DNA from 2 places in the Pseudanabaena sp. Chao 1811 genome. Region 2 is predicted to be linked to the other one. Evidence: riboswitches for the same ligand, from Rfam matches in the RefSeq annotation. Region 2 holds a riboswitch; the other holds the start of a gene.
What was found. A riboswitch is a leader RNA that binds a small molecule or an ion and turns the genes downstream of it on or off. The one in region 2 is predicted to bind cobalamin.

Region 1 (7,318 bases), 1.2 Mb from region 2:
GCGGCGCACATCGCACTTCCCCCACGCCGACCGTGAATGGTCAAAAAGGGGACACCACGACTATTTTCCGCTAAAGCTGCTTTTGACTCGATCGCACCGACAAAACCAACGGGGAATCCTAGTATAACGGCTGGCTTCGGAAAACCGTCATCAAGCAATTCTAAGAGTCGAAATAACGCTGTAGGCGCATTACCGATCGCCACAATCGATCCCTCAATATGCGATCGCCACAGTTCCATCGCCGCCGCCGATCTCGTATTACCGATTTGTTTAGCTAGGTCGGGAACTTCAGGTTCATTGAGAGTGCAAATTACGGCATTATTTGCTGGTAAGCGCTTACGAGTAACTCCATTCGCCACCATTTGTGCGTCACAGAGAATATTTGCACCATTTTTGAGCGCTTCTCTACCGATTTTAACCACATCTTCAGAATAGGCAAGATCATTAACAATATCGGTCATCCCACAGGAATGAATAAGCCGCACCGCTACCACTTCTAAATCTTCTGGCAAGATAGCTAAATTTGCCTCAGCACGAATCGTCGCAAAGGATTTGCGATAGATTTCATTGCCATCACGAATGTAATCAAGCATGGCTGATCACTTCCCTTAATTCTTGCAAATTACATTGATTGACAAATTCTCGAAAACTCTGTTCAGGATTTTGGCGTTGGTTTTGATAGATATTGATCAATCGTTCCATTAAATGCGGTAGCTCATGAGCCGCATATTCGGCATAGAGTTCCCTGCCGAAATTAATCTCGCCATCACCAACATAAACTTTGTAAGTTTCAGAGGCTTGTCCGATGATCGCAATATCGCTTGCATGATGCTGAGCGCAAGATTTATCACAACCTGAAACATGCAAATTAATGGGATCATCCAGTTGAATACATTTTTCTAAGTGCGAGGCGATCGCCTTGGCATCAGATTGAGTATCCGTAAAGGCTGACTTACAGCCTTTATAGCCAGAACAAGCAGCGATCGCCGCATAGGGATGATGAGCCGAAATATACAATCCTAAGTTCAAAATCTCTTGCGTTACCTGCTCAAGATCAGCTTCCGCAATATCCGTAATCAGCAAGTTTTGCCAAGGCGTTAACCGCAAAGCCCCACCACCATATTGTTTAGCAAGGCTTGCTAATCCTGCGAGTTGCGGCGAAGTTAATCTTCCTAAGGTCACAACCACACCAATATAAAAAAGTCCCGATTGCTTTTGTGCATGAATCCCTAAATGTTCATACGCTCTTGTTCCCCTCTCCCCTAATGGGAGAGGGGCTAGGGGTGAGGGTCTTAATGAATAACTTAATTGCTGTTCAACTAAATCAAGATATTTTTCCACGCCCCAATCATGCAGTAATTCCCTCAATCTAGGCGGACGCGATCGCGAATATATCTTCTGCTCTAGCTTTTGCTCTGTATATTGCCGATAAACTTCTGTTAGAGCTGCAAGAACTTCCAAGACTTGATTATGGTGAATCACAACACCGACTGGTGCTGGCGAATCGCCGCGATCGCCTAAGCCTAAATGCAAATCAAAATAAATCTCGCTTTTAGTTTCAATAGCTACCAAACAAATATCATTGGGGCGATCACTAACCCTAATCGCCTCACCGCCATCAAAGCAAATACTGAACTTATTAGAAAGAATCGCTAATTCAGGATGCTGTAGTAGATAGAAATTCCATGCTTTAACCAATGGAATTGTATTTATTTTGGCATGGACATCAATCCCAGCGCTGGGACTAGCCATCATATTCCGCAAACCGTCGGTACTTTCGGTACTAGAGGCAAGTCCATAGTCTTGGAAATCTAGTAGCACTTCTTCAGGCAAAGCTTGACTGGTGCGGATTTGCAGATTTGCGCGATTGGTAATTTGGATTTCGCCATTACCAAATTGATTGACGACCTCTGTGAGAACTTCGCATTGTGTAGAAGTAATTAATCCCGCAGGTAAACGGATACGCGAAAGAATGCCATCTTGAGCAGTGGTGGCATTAAAGAGACTGGGACAAATAGCTGTTGTAGATTGCAATTGAGAAAATTCCAAAAAATATAGATTGCGCCCTCACCCCTAGCCCCTCTCCCATTAAGGGAGAGGGGAACAAGAAAAGCTCTTTCTCCCCCTCTCCCTTAATGGGAGAGGGGGCAGGGGGGTGAGGGTCTTATAAACTTAGCGCCGCTTCAATTTGCGATCGCTCTAGACCTTGACCGATAAATACCAAACGGGTTTGGCGAGATTCATCACTAGCCCATAGGCGATCGTAAGATGTTTCGAGGCGATCGCCTACGCCTTGTAACACCATTCGCATCGGCTTATTCGGGACATTCACAAAGCCCTTAATCCGATAGATCTCTTGATCGGCGATCGCTTGTTTTAGCGATGTGAGTAACTGTGTCGGCTCAAAGGCGCGATCGGTAACGATATTAATCGAATTAATATCATCATCATGCTCATGTTCTTCTTCAGAATCATGATGGCTAGGACGAGTATCAAGATTATCCTCAACCGCCGCATTGAAGCCTAAGAGAATTTCAGAACTAATTTTGCCTTCATCGCAAGCAATGACCTTAACGCCATCCCGCAATTCCTGCTTAAGCCAAGCATGAACTTTGTTCTGAGCTTCAACATCCACCAAATCCGTTTTCGTCAATAAGACCAAATCCGCACAGGCTAACTGATCTTCAAACAATTCTTCAATCGGAGTTTCATGATCGAGATTGGGATCTTCTTGACGCTGAGCATTGATCGCATCCAGATCGCCTACCAATTTGCCACTAGCGACAGCCTCGCAATCAACTACCGCAATCACACCGTCAACCGTCGCGCCATTGCGAATCTCTTGCCAACGGAAGGCTTGGATTAAGGGTTTGGGTAAGGCTAAGCCAGAGGTTTCGATGAGAATGCAATCAATGCGATCGCGTCTTTTTAGAAGTTCCTGCATCGTTGGCAAGAATTCCTCTTGCACCGTGCAGCAAAGACAACCATTGGTCAATTCCACAATATTGGGCGTAACTTCTGTGCCATCTTCATCACACACCCGACAAGAACGCAGCAAGTCGCCATCAATGCCGATCTCGCCAAATTCATTCACCAGTACGGCAATCCGCCGACCTTGGTTATTTTGTAACTGTTCTCGAATGAGGGTAGTTTTACCACTACCCAAAAAACCAGTAATCACAGTTACAGGTATTTTCGCTGCCATAATTCTCTCTAAAAAACTTTAAAATCCCTTGTTGTTAATAAGTCTGATGGCTAAGCGAAGCCGAAGCCATCAGTTATTAATAGAAATTTCAAAAATAGGGGCAAGCCATGAACTGCCCCTACCTTGAAAAATGATTTAACCCTTAGGCACTGGGAGAATCAAAGAAGAAAGACTTGATGCAAAAAATGCAGCACCAATTCCGCAAATTACTAAACCTGCTGATTTGAGGCTAGGCGATACTTGAGAAAAATCACCTTTAAGGACTTTCTGACCGACAAAGAAGGCTGCGCTCGAAATCACTAATTGAATCGTGGTAAAGCCAACTAAATAAGCCACTAAAGCGGTAGTTTGTGCGCCAAAAATTGCTTCACCGTAGGCATAGCCATGAAACAAGCCTGCTACTGCCGACAGAGCCACCATAACTAATAGGTTAGGACTATTCTTCATTGCCATCAAAATCCCAAATAGCAAAATTGATGCGGAAACAATGAGTTCAACTACTGGCAGAGATACACCTAACAGGTGGATTCCCGTGCCGAGCATTGCCGACAAAACAAAAGATAAGGGAATAAAAATACCTTGGGGCTTAAGCGCGGCAAACAAACCAACCGCAACAATAAAGGCAAGGTGATCGACACCAATCACTGGGTGAGCCAAGCCCGACATAAACCCTTCAAAAAAGTTGCTGGGCATCCCGCCACCCATTGCGTGATGTGCTGATGCGGGACTAGCCACTACTAAAAGGCTAAAACCAATGGCGATCGCTAGAGCTTTAGATTGAACTGAAGCGAAAATCTTAGATAAATTCATACTCTGTAACTCGCAGATATGGACAAATTAAACTAGCTCTAGCGGGCATCCTGACTTTGGGAATAGTAATATCGTTTTCCGAAGGAAAACGATATTACTGAGGTATCCTTTACAGTTGCGGTACAGCGTTGGACTTTCACCAAACTTTCCCCATTTGCAATTTTGTATCTTTGAAAAGAATTTTGGGCTAAGAAGCTTAGAATCAAGTCATAGAAACAATTACATCTGTTAACGGCTGTTCCCCGTTAAAACTAGAACAGTCTTTGACTTTACAATAATTTGACTGCCTTGCGAAAAAATACTTAATAGATTTATAAATTGTGTCGATGACCAGTGAAAAATGGCTAAAGATTATTGGTATCGGTGAGGATGGTTTAGGGGGAATAAGCTCATCCGCCCGATCGCTAATCGATCATGCTGAAATATTAGTAGGTGGCGATCGCCATTTAGCGATGTTGCCAGAAGATCAGCGATCTCAAATTGTTTGGGCATCGCCCATTGAGGCAACTATTCAGCAAATCATTAATTTACGTGGTAAATCAGTATGTGTCTTAGCTAGTGGCGATCCCCTTTGGTTTGGCATTGGCACAACTTTATTAAAGAGAATTCCCATTGAGGAAATAGCGATTATTCCCTCACCTTCTACTTTTAGTTTGATTTGTGCGCGATTAGGATGGTCATTGAACGAAGTGGAAACCCTGAGCCTATGCGGTCGTCCTGCTTCACTTTTACAGTCCTATATCTATCCAAATGCTAAACTGCTAATCCTGAGTTCGGGAAAAGAAACACCGCAAATTGTGGCAAATATGCTCTGCAATCGCAATTTTAGCAATAGCAAAATTACGGTCTTAGAACATCTCAACGGAACTAAAGAACAGATTATTTCTACTGTAACTAATCAATTTCAGAGCTTTCCCGAATTTGCTGATCTCAATGCGATCGCCGTGGAATGTATTCCTAATCCTGAAACGAAAATTCTATCGCGGATGGTAGGGCTGCCCGATGATGCTTTTTGTCATGATGGACAGTTAACTAAGCGCGAGGTCAGAGCAATTACCCTATCTACCCTTGCCCCCAATGCTGGCGAATTACTTTGGGATGTTGGGGCTGGTTGCGGTTCCATTGGCATTGAATGGATGCGAAGTCATCCCCGTTGTCAAGCGATCGCCATCGAAAAGTCCCGCACCCATTTCATCGCTGAAAATGCGATCGCTCTCGGTACTCCTAACCTCAAAATTATCGAGGGCAAAGCTCCCGAAGTTTTGCAGGGTTTACCCACCCCTGACGCGATTTTTATCGGTGGTGGTGCGACTGTTCCAGATTTATTTGAGACTTGTTGGGCAAATTTGCGATCGCAGGGACGTTTAGTTGCTAACGTTGTCACGCTTGAGGGAGAGCAAAAACTATTTCAATGGCAACAAAAATATGGCGGCACGCTTACGCAAATCTCGATCAGTCGTGCCGAAGTGATCGGATCTTTTCTAGGATGGAAACCGATGCGTCCTGTTACACAATGGCAAGCAATAAAGCCTTTTTGAAAGTTTTGCAAAGCAAAACTTTCAAAAAATGTATGGCAATAAAAACATTTTTAAAATGGTTTTATTTGAGAGTTTAACCAAGCGATCGCTTCTTCAATACTTGTCACTTTCTCGCCTTCAGGTATTGCAGGACGCTGTACCATCACGATCGGAATTCCTAATTCCCTTGCGGCAATAATCTTGGCATAGGTCGCATCACCGCCACTATTCTTACTAACAATTGCCTCAATCTGGTATTCGCGAAGTAATTCTCGTTCCTGCTCTAAACTAAAAGGACCGCGATCTAGTAATACTTTGCTATTAGGAAGTTCGATATCAGGGGGATCGATGGAACGCATTAAATACCAAGTATCTGGATAGGTCTGCGATCGCTGTAAAAATGGCTCTAACTGTTGTCTTCCTGACGTAATAAATACACGCTTTACCGATTCAGGAATGGCTTTAGCCGCAGACTCCACCGTTTCCACTTCAATCCAATAATCGCCAGATTGCCTTTCCCATTGAGGACGCACAAGCATTAAATGAGGAATATTAGCTAATTGAGCAGCGATCTCTCCATTCACCGTAATTTGTCCAGCACAGGGGTGGGTGGCATCAATTAGATAATCAATAGCATTCTCTCGCAAATGATTGGCTAAGCCCTCCGCACCACCAAATCCACCGATGCGAAATTGTCCAACTAGGGCTAATGGCTTTTTGGTGCGTCCTGCGAGGGAGCTAATGACTTCTATTGTAGGGATATCGACTAGTTTCGCAGCTAATTTAACCGCATCACCTGTACCACCTAAAATCAGGACTTTTTTAATATGTTTCATTCCTCAAAAAACTGTTCTGTATAATTGGAAAGTGGGACAAAGTGCCAATTCCTATCATAGATAAATTACAACAGTTTTCGAGCACAAGAACTACAGGAAAATTTTTAAAAGCTTTGCGAAGCAAAGCTTTTAAAAATTTTCTTGATTCGGGTTTAAGCGCAAAGCGCTGTTATATATTAGCTTCAAGGATTGCTTTATCACGAATGCGACAGGAATCACAGACACCACAGGGAGTTTCTCCACCCTGATAACATGACCATGTCAGATCAATCGGCACACCTAAACGCTTTGCTCGTCGCACAATATCAGTTTTAGAATCCATAACTAAAGGCGCAATCAATTTTGGGGCATGTCCTTCCACACCCACTTTGGAGGAAAGAGCGGCTAGCTTCTGAAATGCTTCCAAATACTCAGGACGGCAATCGGGATAACCTGAATAGTCCACTGCATTAATACCCAAATAGATTGCCTCAGCACTTTTTGACTCAGCTAGAGATAAGGCGATCGCAATAAATACCGTATTGCGTCCGGGTACATAGGTAATCGGGATCTCTCCTGCTTGTACACCTTCAGTTGGGACATTAAGCGTGTCATCGGTTAATGCTGAGCCACCCCACTGTGCCAAATTCACATCGACAACCAAATGTTCAGTAATCTTTAGCGCTGCTGTAACCTGTCTTGCTGCCAACAACTCTCGTTCATGCCTTTGACCGTAACGAAAGGATAAGGCAATCACTTCATAGCCATCAGCGATCGCTTGAGCTGCTGCCGTTGACGAATCAAGACCGCCTGACAATAAAACCACTGCTTTTTTAGTGCTTTTAAGATTTGGAGAACTTGTTGCTTCGGTCATTTTAATTTCCTCAATTACCTTACCGCACACCCAGTAACTTATGAGTTTGGATACTCACTCGCCAGTCTGAATGACTTAGAACATACTGCAACACTAG
Region 2 (7,318 bases):
ATATCTGTAGCTTCACCGATACCCCGCGCAAATAGCTCCGTAGCTTCAAAAATGGGCGTGCGAATCTCGTTATAGGCGGCTTGATTCAGAATTTGACGTGCAGTTGTCTCTAACTGCTGCCAGTAATAAATTTCGGGGGCGAGGATATCGCGAGTGCCGCGTGTGACCTGAAGTGAAGACATGGATACTAACGTGTGATTTACAGCAAACTGTGATGTTATTCCAGAATACAGAGTTTTTGGTCATCAAAATCCCAATTTTCGAGAAAGGCTTACAAAGCAATCCTTTCTCAGAAATATAAGTAGCTGGGCGCAATTAAATATAACGTGAGTTCGATAACGCCATTTGCGCGGTGCTTCGCACCGCGCAAATGGCGGAAAATGGTAAAAATCGCCTAGCGATTTTTACCATTTTCCGCCTTCGCCAAACTGACGTTAAAAATAGAACTAAAAGCTGTGGCGCACGCGCAGCGTGCGCCACAGCTTTTAGTTCTATTTTTTAATTATGTCTAGCTACTTAGAAACGACGATTCTTATTTTTTTGGGTTTCGCAAGAATACGATCGCACTGCACATTCAGTCGGTAACAAATCTAGGTAAAATCTGCATAGTGCCAGTTAATCTCAGCTAGTTAATCTAAAGACTCCTTATGCCACAAGATAACGCGAACGACCAGCAATCAAGCCAAGCGGCTAATGAAGCAGTATTTAATGAGGTACTAAAAAGTGTAGACATCGATCCTGCTTTGCTTGCTGAACTCGGTGAAGTGACTAATGATCCTGAACAGGCGATCGATACGGCGATCCGTCAATGGTTGCAACGCCGCGCCATCAAGGAGGCTGATCGCTCTCGCCCCCTCACCATGAATCCTGTTGTGCCTCCACGCGGCGAATGGAATGACTAACTCCCACTTAAAACCAAGACTTATTAGCAAGGCTTAAATTAAGCTGATCCCAAAAATTTATGTATGAATTTTGGACACCAAACAAGCTGCTCTTGATGATTGGACTATCTCAGTTTGGATTTGTCCTCATGATGTTCATCATCATTACTATCAGTCAGCGTAAGCTAGGCAAGTCACCTATGAGCAACGACAATAGCCCTAACTCAAACCCTAATCTATCATCGGCAGCGATCGCTGCTAATCGGCTTAATGCAGTTCTTTCGCCAAAAGATAACCCAGAAGCTGAGCAAACCAGTATTAGCAGTAATAATGAACTAAATACGCCAATTTTTAGCGATCCACAAGAATCTAACCAAGATATGCCGATAGATACAAGCGATCTCCTAGAAGCTAGGTCTGGATCTGACATTTATAAAATTGCCATTTCCCCAGAATTATTCACGGAATTGCTGGAAATCTCAAATAATCCTGCGGAAACGGTCGATGAGGCAATTCGCTGGTGGTTACACCGTCGTAATTTAAACGCGCTCGAAACATCCATGGATCGCCGCGATCGCCTGAGTTCTCGGTCGTATAGCTCTAAGAGATCGCAACAAGAATTGTGGAATGACTAAGCGGTGAATGCTCTCAACTCAGGATTAATCTCACCCTTTGATACCGTCGTTGGGCAATCGCAAGCAATCACTTTATTAAAAGCTGCCATCAAACGCGATCGCATTGCCCCCGCTTATTTATTTGCAGGGGCGAGTGGGGTGGGGCGTAGTAAAACTGCATCAGCTTTTGCCGAAATTTTATTAGGCGATCGCAAATCGGCAAATCGACTGAGCGATCGGAACCATCCTGATTTACTGTGGGTCGAGCCGACCTATTTAGATAAGGGCAAAATGCTCACGGCGAAGGAGGCAGAGGCAGCAGGATTAAAGCGGCGTGCCTTGCCCCAGATTCGGATTGAGCAGATCAGAGAAATTAGTGAATTTGTCAGTCGCGCCCCCCTTGAGTGTCAGCGCTCAGTCGTAATTATCGAAGAAGCGCAGTCCATGGCAGAATCTGCGGCAAATAGTCTGCTCAAAACCCTTGAAGAACCCCTCTATGCCACGATTATCTTGATCGTGCCAGATGCTGGCTCGATTTTGCCGACCCTCGTTTCCCGTTGCCAACGCATTCCCTTTACTAGACTAAATCAAGCACAAATGCAGGAAGTACTCATCCGTGAAGGACATACGGATATTCCGCCCGATGTGGTTGCTCTAGCCCAAGGTTCGGCAGGACAAGCAATCGATTCTTTTGAGAGATTTAAAAGTATTCCCATCGAATTATTAAACTCAGTTCGCCAAATTCCTAAAGATGCCAAAAGTGCAATGGCGATCGCCAAACAAATCACCAAAGATTTAGAGTTGGATTTGCAGCTATGGCTAATTGATTATTTACAAAACTATTTTTGGGAACAACAAAAATCAAAATCAGTATTACAACACCTCGACAAAGCCAGAGAGTTAATTGCTCGATATGTCCAGCCTCGACTAGTCTGGGAAGTTACATTGCTCCAAATCGCAGGCAAGATATAGCATCGTCAGCGCAAAATGCCGCCTCTGCCATTAGTGCTATGATCAAAACTCAGATTTCGGTTTTAGTGAAGATCAGTCACTAAAAGTAATGGGGAAAGTTTGGTGCAAGTCCAACGCTGTCCCGCAACTGTAATTTTTAGCTATAGCAATGTAAATTTTGCGGTAGCTAAATAAGTCAGAATGCCCGCCGAATCGCAACTACACATAAATCTACATCTACGAGGTCATAGATGATGAGTTCATATTTTTGCGAATGGAAAAAAACTTCCATTCTTCCTTGTCAATTGAATTTGCAGTCATGGAGGATTGGCAATGAAGCTTAAGGATAGCGACTGGCAAGGAAATTTTGGCTATTGGCAAAAAAGCTTTATTCACAACCATCTCATGATGATTGGCTATACGGCATGGCAAGGCTTTTTAGAATATGGTCGCGGCGTTGTGGTCTGTGATATTGATCGTCAAGCGATCGCCCCTAGTAATGCAAGTTTAGAAGTAACACAATTCAAATCTCAATTCATTGCTGAGCAGGAATTAATTACCTCGATTCAAGCCTTTTCCCTCGATCAAGATTTAATCTCTGTACTTGTGCAAGCAGTAGGAAACTATGTCCCCGATCGCGAGATTGTTCTGCTGATGAAAATGGAAGAACATCTCGAAATTAATCTGTTTCAAAATCTCAAGATTTTTCCTCCTGACTGTTATGTTCAAGTCAGTCGTCGTTGGGAAGAATTTCAACCTTGCCTAGAAACCCAAACTAAATAGAACGAGAATCGCACGATTGCAATTCATTTGCACAGGCAGATGTAGAAAACCGCTATACTAAATAATCTATGAATAATGTAATTCGCTACCAAAACGCTGCCCTCCAATATTACCGAGATCTAACAGGTTCTTCCTATCTTCACTATGGCTATTGGGAACCTATTCCTTCCCCCACTGATGAGTTGACTGTTACCAAGCTCCGTGTCGCTCAAGAAGCCTATGCAACACATCTTCTATCTTTTCTCCCAACCGATATCCATACCGTCTTAGATGTTGGTTGTGGCAATGGTGATAATGCTGTAGCAATGATTGAGAAGGGTTTGCAAGTTGAGGGATTAGCCCCCGATCCACTGCAACAAGCAAATTTCCTAGAACGCACCAATGGTAAAGCGTTATTCCATGTCGATACCTTCCAAGAATTTGTACAAGCTCCTGCGAAGTATTCTTCCCAGCTTACTTATGACTTAATTCTATTTAGTGAAAGCACTCAATATATGTCACCAGAAATGATTGCCGATGGTTCGGCTGTGGTGGCAAAATCTGGCAGTTATGTACTGTTAGCAGATATGTTACGGAAAGATCCTGAATATAAGGAAGGGATGTTTTCTAACTGTCTGATTAATGCTGATCTGCATAAATCAATGGAGAATGCTGGATTTAAGTTAGTCAAGACTGATGATATTTCCGCACATATCGCACCAACTCTAGATATTTGTGTACAGAGCTTCCAAACCTTTGGGATTTCGACAATGACATACATCGGCAATCTGATCGCGATCGCAGTGCCACCAATTTATAAAGTTCTGCGCTACTTCTTCGGAAAGTCAATCAAGAAATTGATTACAGAAGGGCTTCAAGCTTCTAATTTGTTCCATAAGCATCTCTGCTATGAAATCCAGCTTTGGCAAAAAATCTAGCTAATAGAGATTGGGCGGTTTGCGCCCAATCTCTATTTAATCAGTTCTGTTAAAAAGCTATTCCGCTTTTTGAGAAACTCGTCCAGTAATTCGTAGTAATTTTCGGCAACAGCTTGCTGAACTGATGGTCTTTGTAATAGAACTTCGCGCCATGCATTAACCTTGGGAGTGCGATCGCTAAAAACAAAATTTTGATAGCGATCGAAGGCGACGAAATAGCGAAAGATCGGTGCATAGACCGCATCAATCAGCGAAAACTTTTCACCAGCAAAAAATGGGACTGCATTAAGTTGTGATTCTAGTAGTTCTAAATTTGCAATTAAATCTAAACGTTTTGCTTCAAAGGTTTCTTGATCCTTGGCGGCATAGAATCCTGCAATTTTAGCTAGTAGATTTGAACCAAACTCGATCCAAGAGCGATGTTTGGCTTTGGTTAAGGCATCTGGTGGATGTAACGAGTCTGGGGTAATTTCATCGAGATATTCACAGATTACTGCTGATTCAAATAACACTTCGCCATCGACTAAAAGCAAAGGAACCCTGCCCAGTGGTGAAATTTTGAGAAACCAATCGGGTTTGTTGGCAAGGTCGATATATTCGCGATCGCAAGGAATTTGCTTTTCAAGGACGGTAATCAGCGATCGCTGCACGTAGGGACAAAGGGTATGGCTGATTAGCTTGAGTTTAGGCAGCATGGCAATTTGTAAGGGTGGCTAACATTTGGATATAGTTGTATTTACATTAATTGCAATTGCAACTAAAATTAATTTAGCATATTTAATTGCAATTGCAACTAAATAACAGAGGAATCGCTTCGTGATTGCTCTATAAAGCCTATTTTGATAATTGCGATTGCAACGATTTTTTCGGATACTGGAAGTATGTCAACAAATTCAGCCCTAGATCCTTTACGAAATTCAGCTTGGCGATCGCTTTTGACCGTTCATACCAAGCTGTTGGATCGCATTGCCGAAAAACTTACTCAAGCCGAGCTGCCACCTTTGGAGTGGTATGACGTACTGCTCACACTTAAAGAAGCACCTGATTACTGCCTACGATTGAGTGAGCTAGCGGAAAAAGTGCTATTAAGTCGTAGTAATTTAACGCGGCTAGTCGATCGCCTCGAAAAAACCGAATTGCTTTATCGAAAATCCTGTCCCAGCGATCGGCGTGGGACTTATGCAGTCTTAACTGAAGCAGGTTTAGAGATGCAGAAAAAGATGTGGGTAGTTTATGCGGAGGGTATTTCTGAGTATTTTGCTAGTCATATCTCCGACGATGAGGCGAAAGTTTTACAGACAATATGCGATCGCTTATTAAATATAAAACCGAAGAATTGATTGACGGCGCTCCGCGCCGCCAATCAATTCTTCGGTTTTGATTAAATAGCATTACGGAGCAAAGCACCACACCGCTATTTCTTGAGTGGGAAGGGAGTATCTCCAAACCAATAAAAAACCCTACCTGAAAGGTAGGGTTAAATAATCGTTTTTACTTTGTCTTAAACACTTTGATTGGGAACAGGCAATATTTATAGATTTCCCAACAACCAAATCAGTCCATGCCCCGTTGCAGCTTCTGTAATTAGGAGAGAGACGAAACCAATCATGGCAAGTCTACCGTTTAGTAATTCCGCATAAGGTGTAAAACCAGCTTTCTCAGTATCGTCAACATACATCTTTGGTTCAATTGCGAAGTTGTTGAGTACACCGCGTTCATCGACTCTGTAGCTATTAGTCATTGTTTTTTCCTCTGTTTAAATTCTTTTTTACTTTGTTTCAAATACCTTGATTGTTACCAATCAAAACTTATAGATTCCCCAGCAACCAAATCAGCCCATGCCCCGTTGCAGCTTCTGTAATTAAGAGAGAGACGAAACCAATCATGGCAAGTCTACCGTTTAGTAATTCCGCATAAGGTGTAAAACCAGCTTTCTCGGTATCATCAACATACATCTTTGGTTCAATTGCGAAGTTGTTGAGTACACCGCGTTCATCAACTCTGTAACTGTTAGCCATTGCTTTAACCTCTGTGTTAGTTCCTTATGTAAAGAAATATAACAAAATATTTCGAGATGTTAATCTAGCTAAAGGCATGGATGATAGGCTAGCTGCACCTATATAAAGAGGTATGCACAAAGAAGGGCTTGGCATTGCCAAGCCCTTCTTTGTGTTATGTGACTAGATTTAGAAATTACCTGCTAATGCACTGACGCAGCGATCGCAAATATGCGGATGCTCGACAGACTCACCGATGTGGGTGGAGTAGTTCCAGCAACGGGGACACTTTTCGCCATCGGCTTTCGCGATCGCAATTTGTAAATTGGTAGCCTCGCCCTTAAAGTCAGCATCGGGTAAGCTATCGACCAGCTCGACCTGTGACACGATGAAGAGATAGCGCAAATCTTCTCCTAAGGATTCTAGATAAGCCTTCTGAGTTGCATCAGTGGCAACTAATAAGACCTTCGCTTCTAGGGGTGCGCCGATGAGTTTGCCAGTTCTGGCGGATTCCAAGACTTTGTTGACCTCAGAACGGACTTCGCGGAGATACTCCCATTTAGTTGCCAGTTCGGGCTTATGCCATTCAGGATGCACAATAAACCAACCCGATTGGAATACGGACTTAGTTGGCGCAGGGTAGGGTAAGTGTTGCCAGATATCCTCGGCAGTGTGAGCAAGGACTGGGGCGATCGCCTTGGCAATTGCCTCTAAGCAATACATCAACACCGTTTGGCAACTGCGGCGACGGGCAGCATTGGGCGCACTGATATAGAGACGATCTTTGGCGATATCTAAATAGAAGTTCGATAAATCAACGGTGCAGAAGTTTTGGATAGCTTGGAAGAAGCGCGAGAATTGGAACTTATCGTATGCCTCAGTGATATCCCTAGTAACTTCGGCGAGACGATGCAGAATGTAGCGATCGCTTTCGGTGAGATCGGCATAAGGCACTAGCTGTTCCGCAGGTTGAAAGTCAAAGAGATTGCTGAGCAAGAATCTGGCAGTATTACGAATCTTACGCGACACATCGGACATCTGAGCCAAAATGGTTTTGCCAACAGGAACATCACTGCTGTAGTCCACACTTGCTGCCCAAAGACGAACCACATCCGCACCATAGGGAGGTTCTTTCTTTTGATCTTTACCACCATTGATTACCACCATCGGATCAA

Region 1: it holds a riboswitch for cobalamin, as region 2 does, so the genes downstream of both, NMG48_RS01115 (HupE/UreJ family protein) here and NMG48_RS06995 (hypothetical protein) in region 2, are expected to answer to the same signal.

What each region holds. Positions count from the first base shown of each region.
Region 1 covers NZ_CP101416.1:249,114-256,431, reverse strand. The annotation lists gene NMG48_RS01130 (precorrin-8X methylmutase) at 1-593, opposite strand, end outside; gene cobG (precorrin-3B synthase) at 586-2,034, opposite strand; gene cobW (cobalamin biosynthesis protein CobW) at 2,165-3,205, opposite strand; gene NMG48_RS01115 (HupE/UreJ family protein) at 3,341-4,015, opposite strand; cobalamin riboswitch at 4,039-4,222, opposite strand; gene cbiE (precorrin-6y C5,15-methyltransferase (decarboxylating) subunit CbiE) at 4,342-5,553, shown strand; gene NMG48_RS01105 (cobalt-precorrin-6A reductase) at 5,604-6,368, opposite strand; gene queC (7-cyano-7-deazaguanine synthase QueC) at 6,538-7,221, opposite strand; gene NMG48_RS01095 (7-carboxy-7-deazaguanine synthase QueE) at 7,241-7,318, opposite strand, start outside.
Region 2 covers NZ_CP101416.1:1,475,458-1,482,775, reverse strand. The annotation lists gene hisS (histidine--tRNA ligase) at 1-182, opposite strand, end outside; gene NMG48_RS07010 (hypothetical protein) at 648-902, shown strand; gene NMG48_RS07005 (hypothetical protein) at 962-1,516, shown strand; gene NMG48_RS07000 (DNA polymerase III subunit delta') at 1,520-2,467, shown strand; cobalamin riboswitch at 2,508-2,673, shown strand; gene NMG48_RS06995 (hypothetical protein) at 2,780-3,229, shown strand; gene NMG48_RS06990 (class I SAM-dependent methyltransferase) at 3,298-4,146, shown strand; gene NMG48_RS06985 (glutathione S-transferase family protein) at 4,179-4,841, opposite strand; gene NMG48_RS06980 (MarR family winged helix-turn-helix transcriptional regulator) at 5,028-5,486, shown strand; gene NMG48_RS06975 (chlorophyll a/b-binding protein) at 5,678-5,887, opposite strand; gene NMG48_RS06970 (chlorophyll a/b-binding protein) at 5,955-6,164, opposite strand; gene ileS (isoleucine--tRNA ligase) at 6,333-7,318, opposite strand, start outside.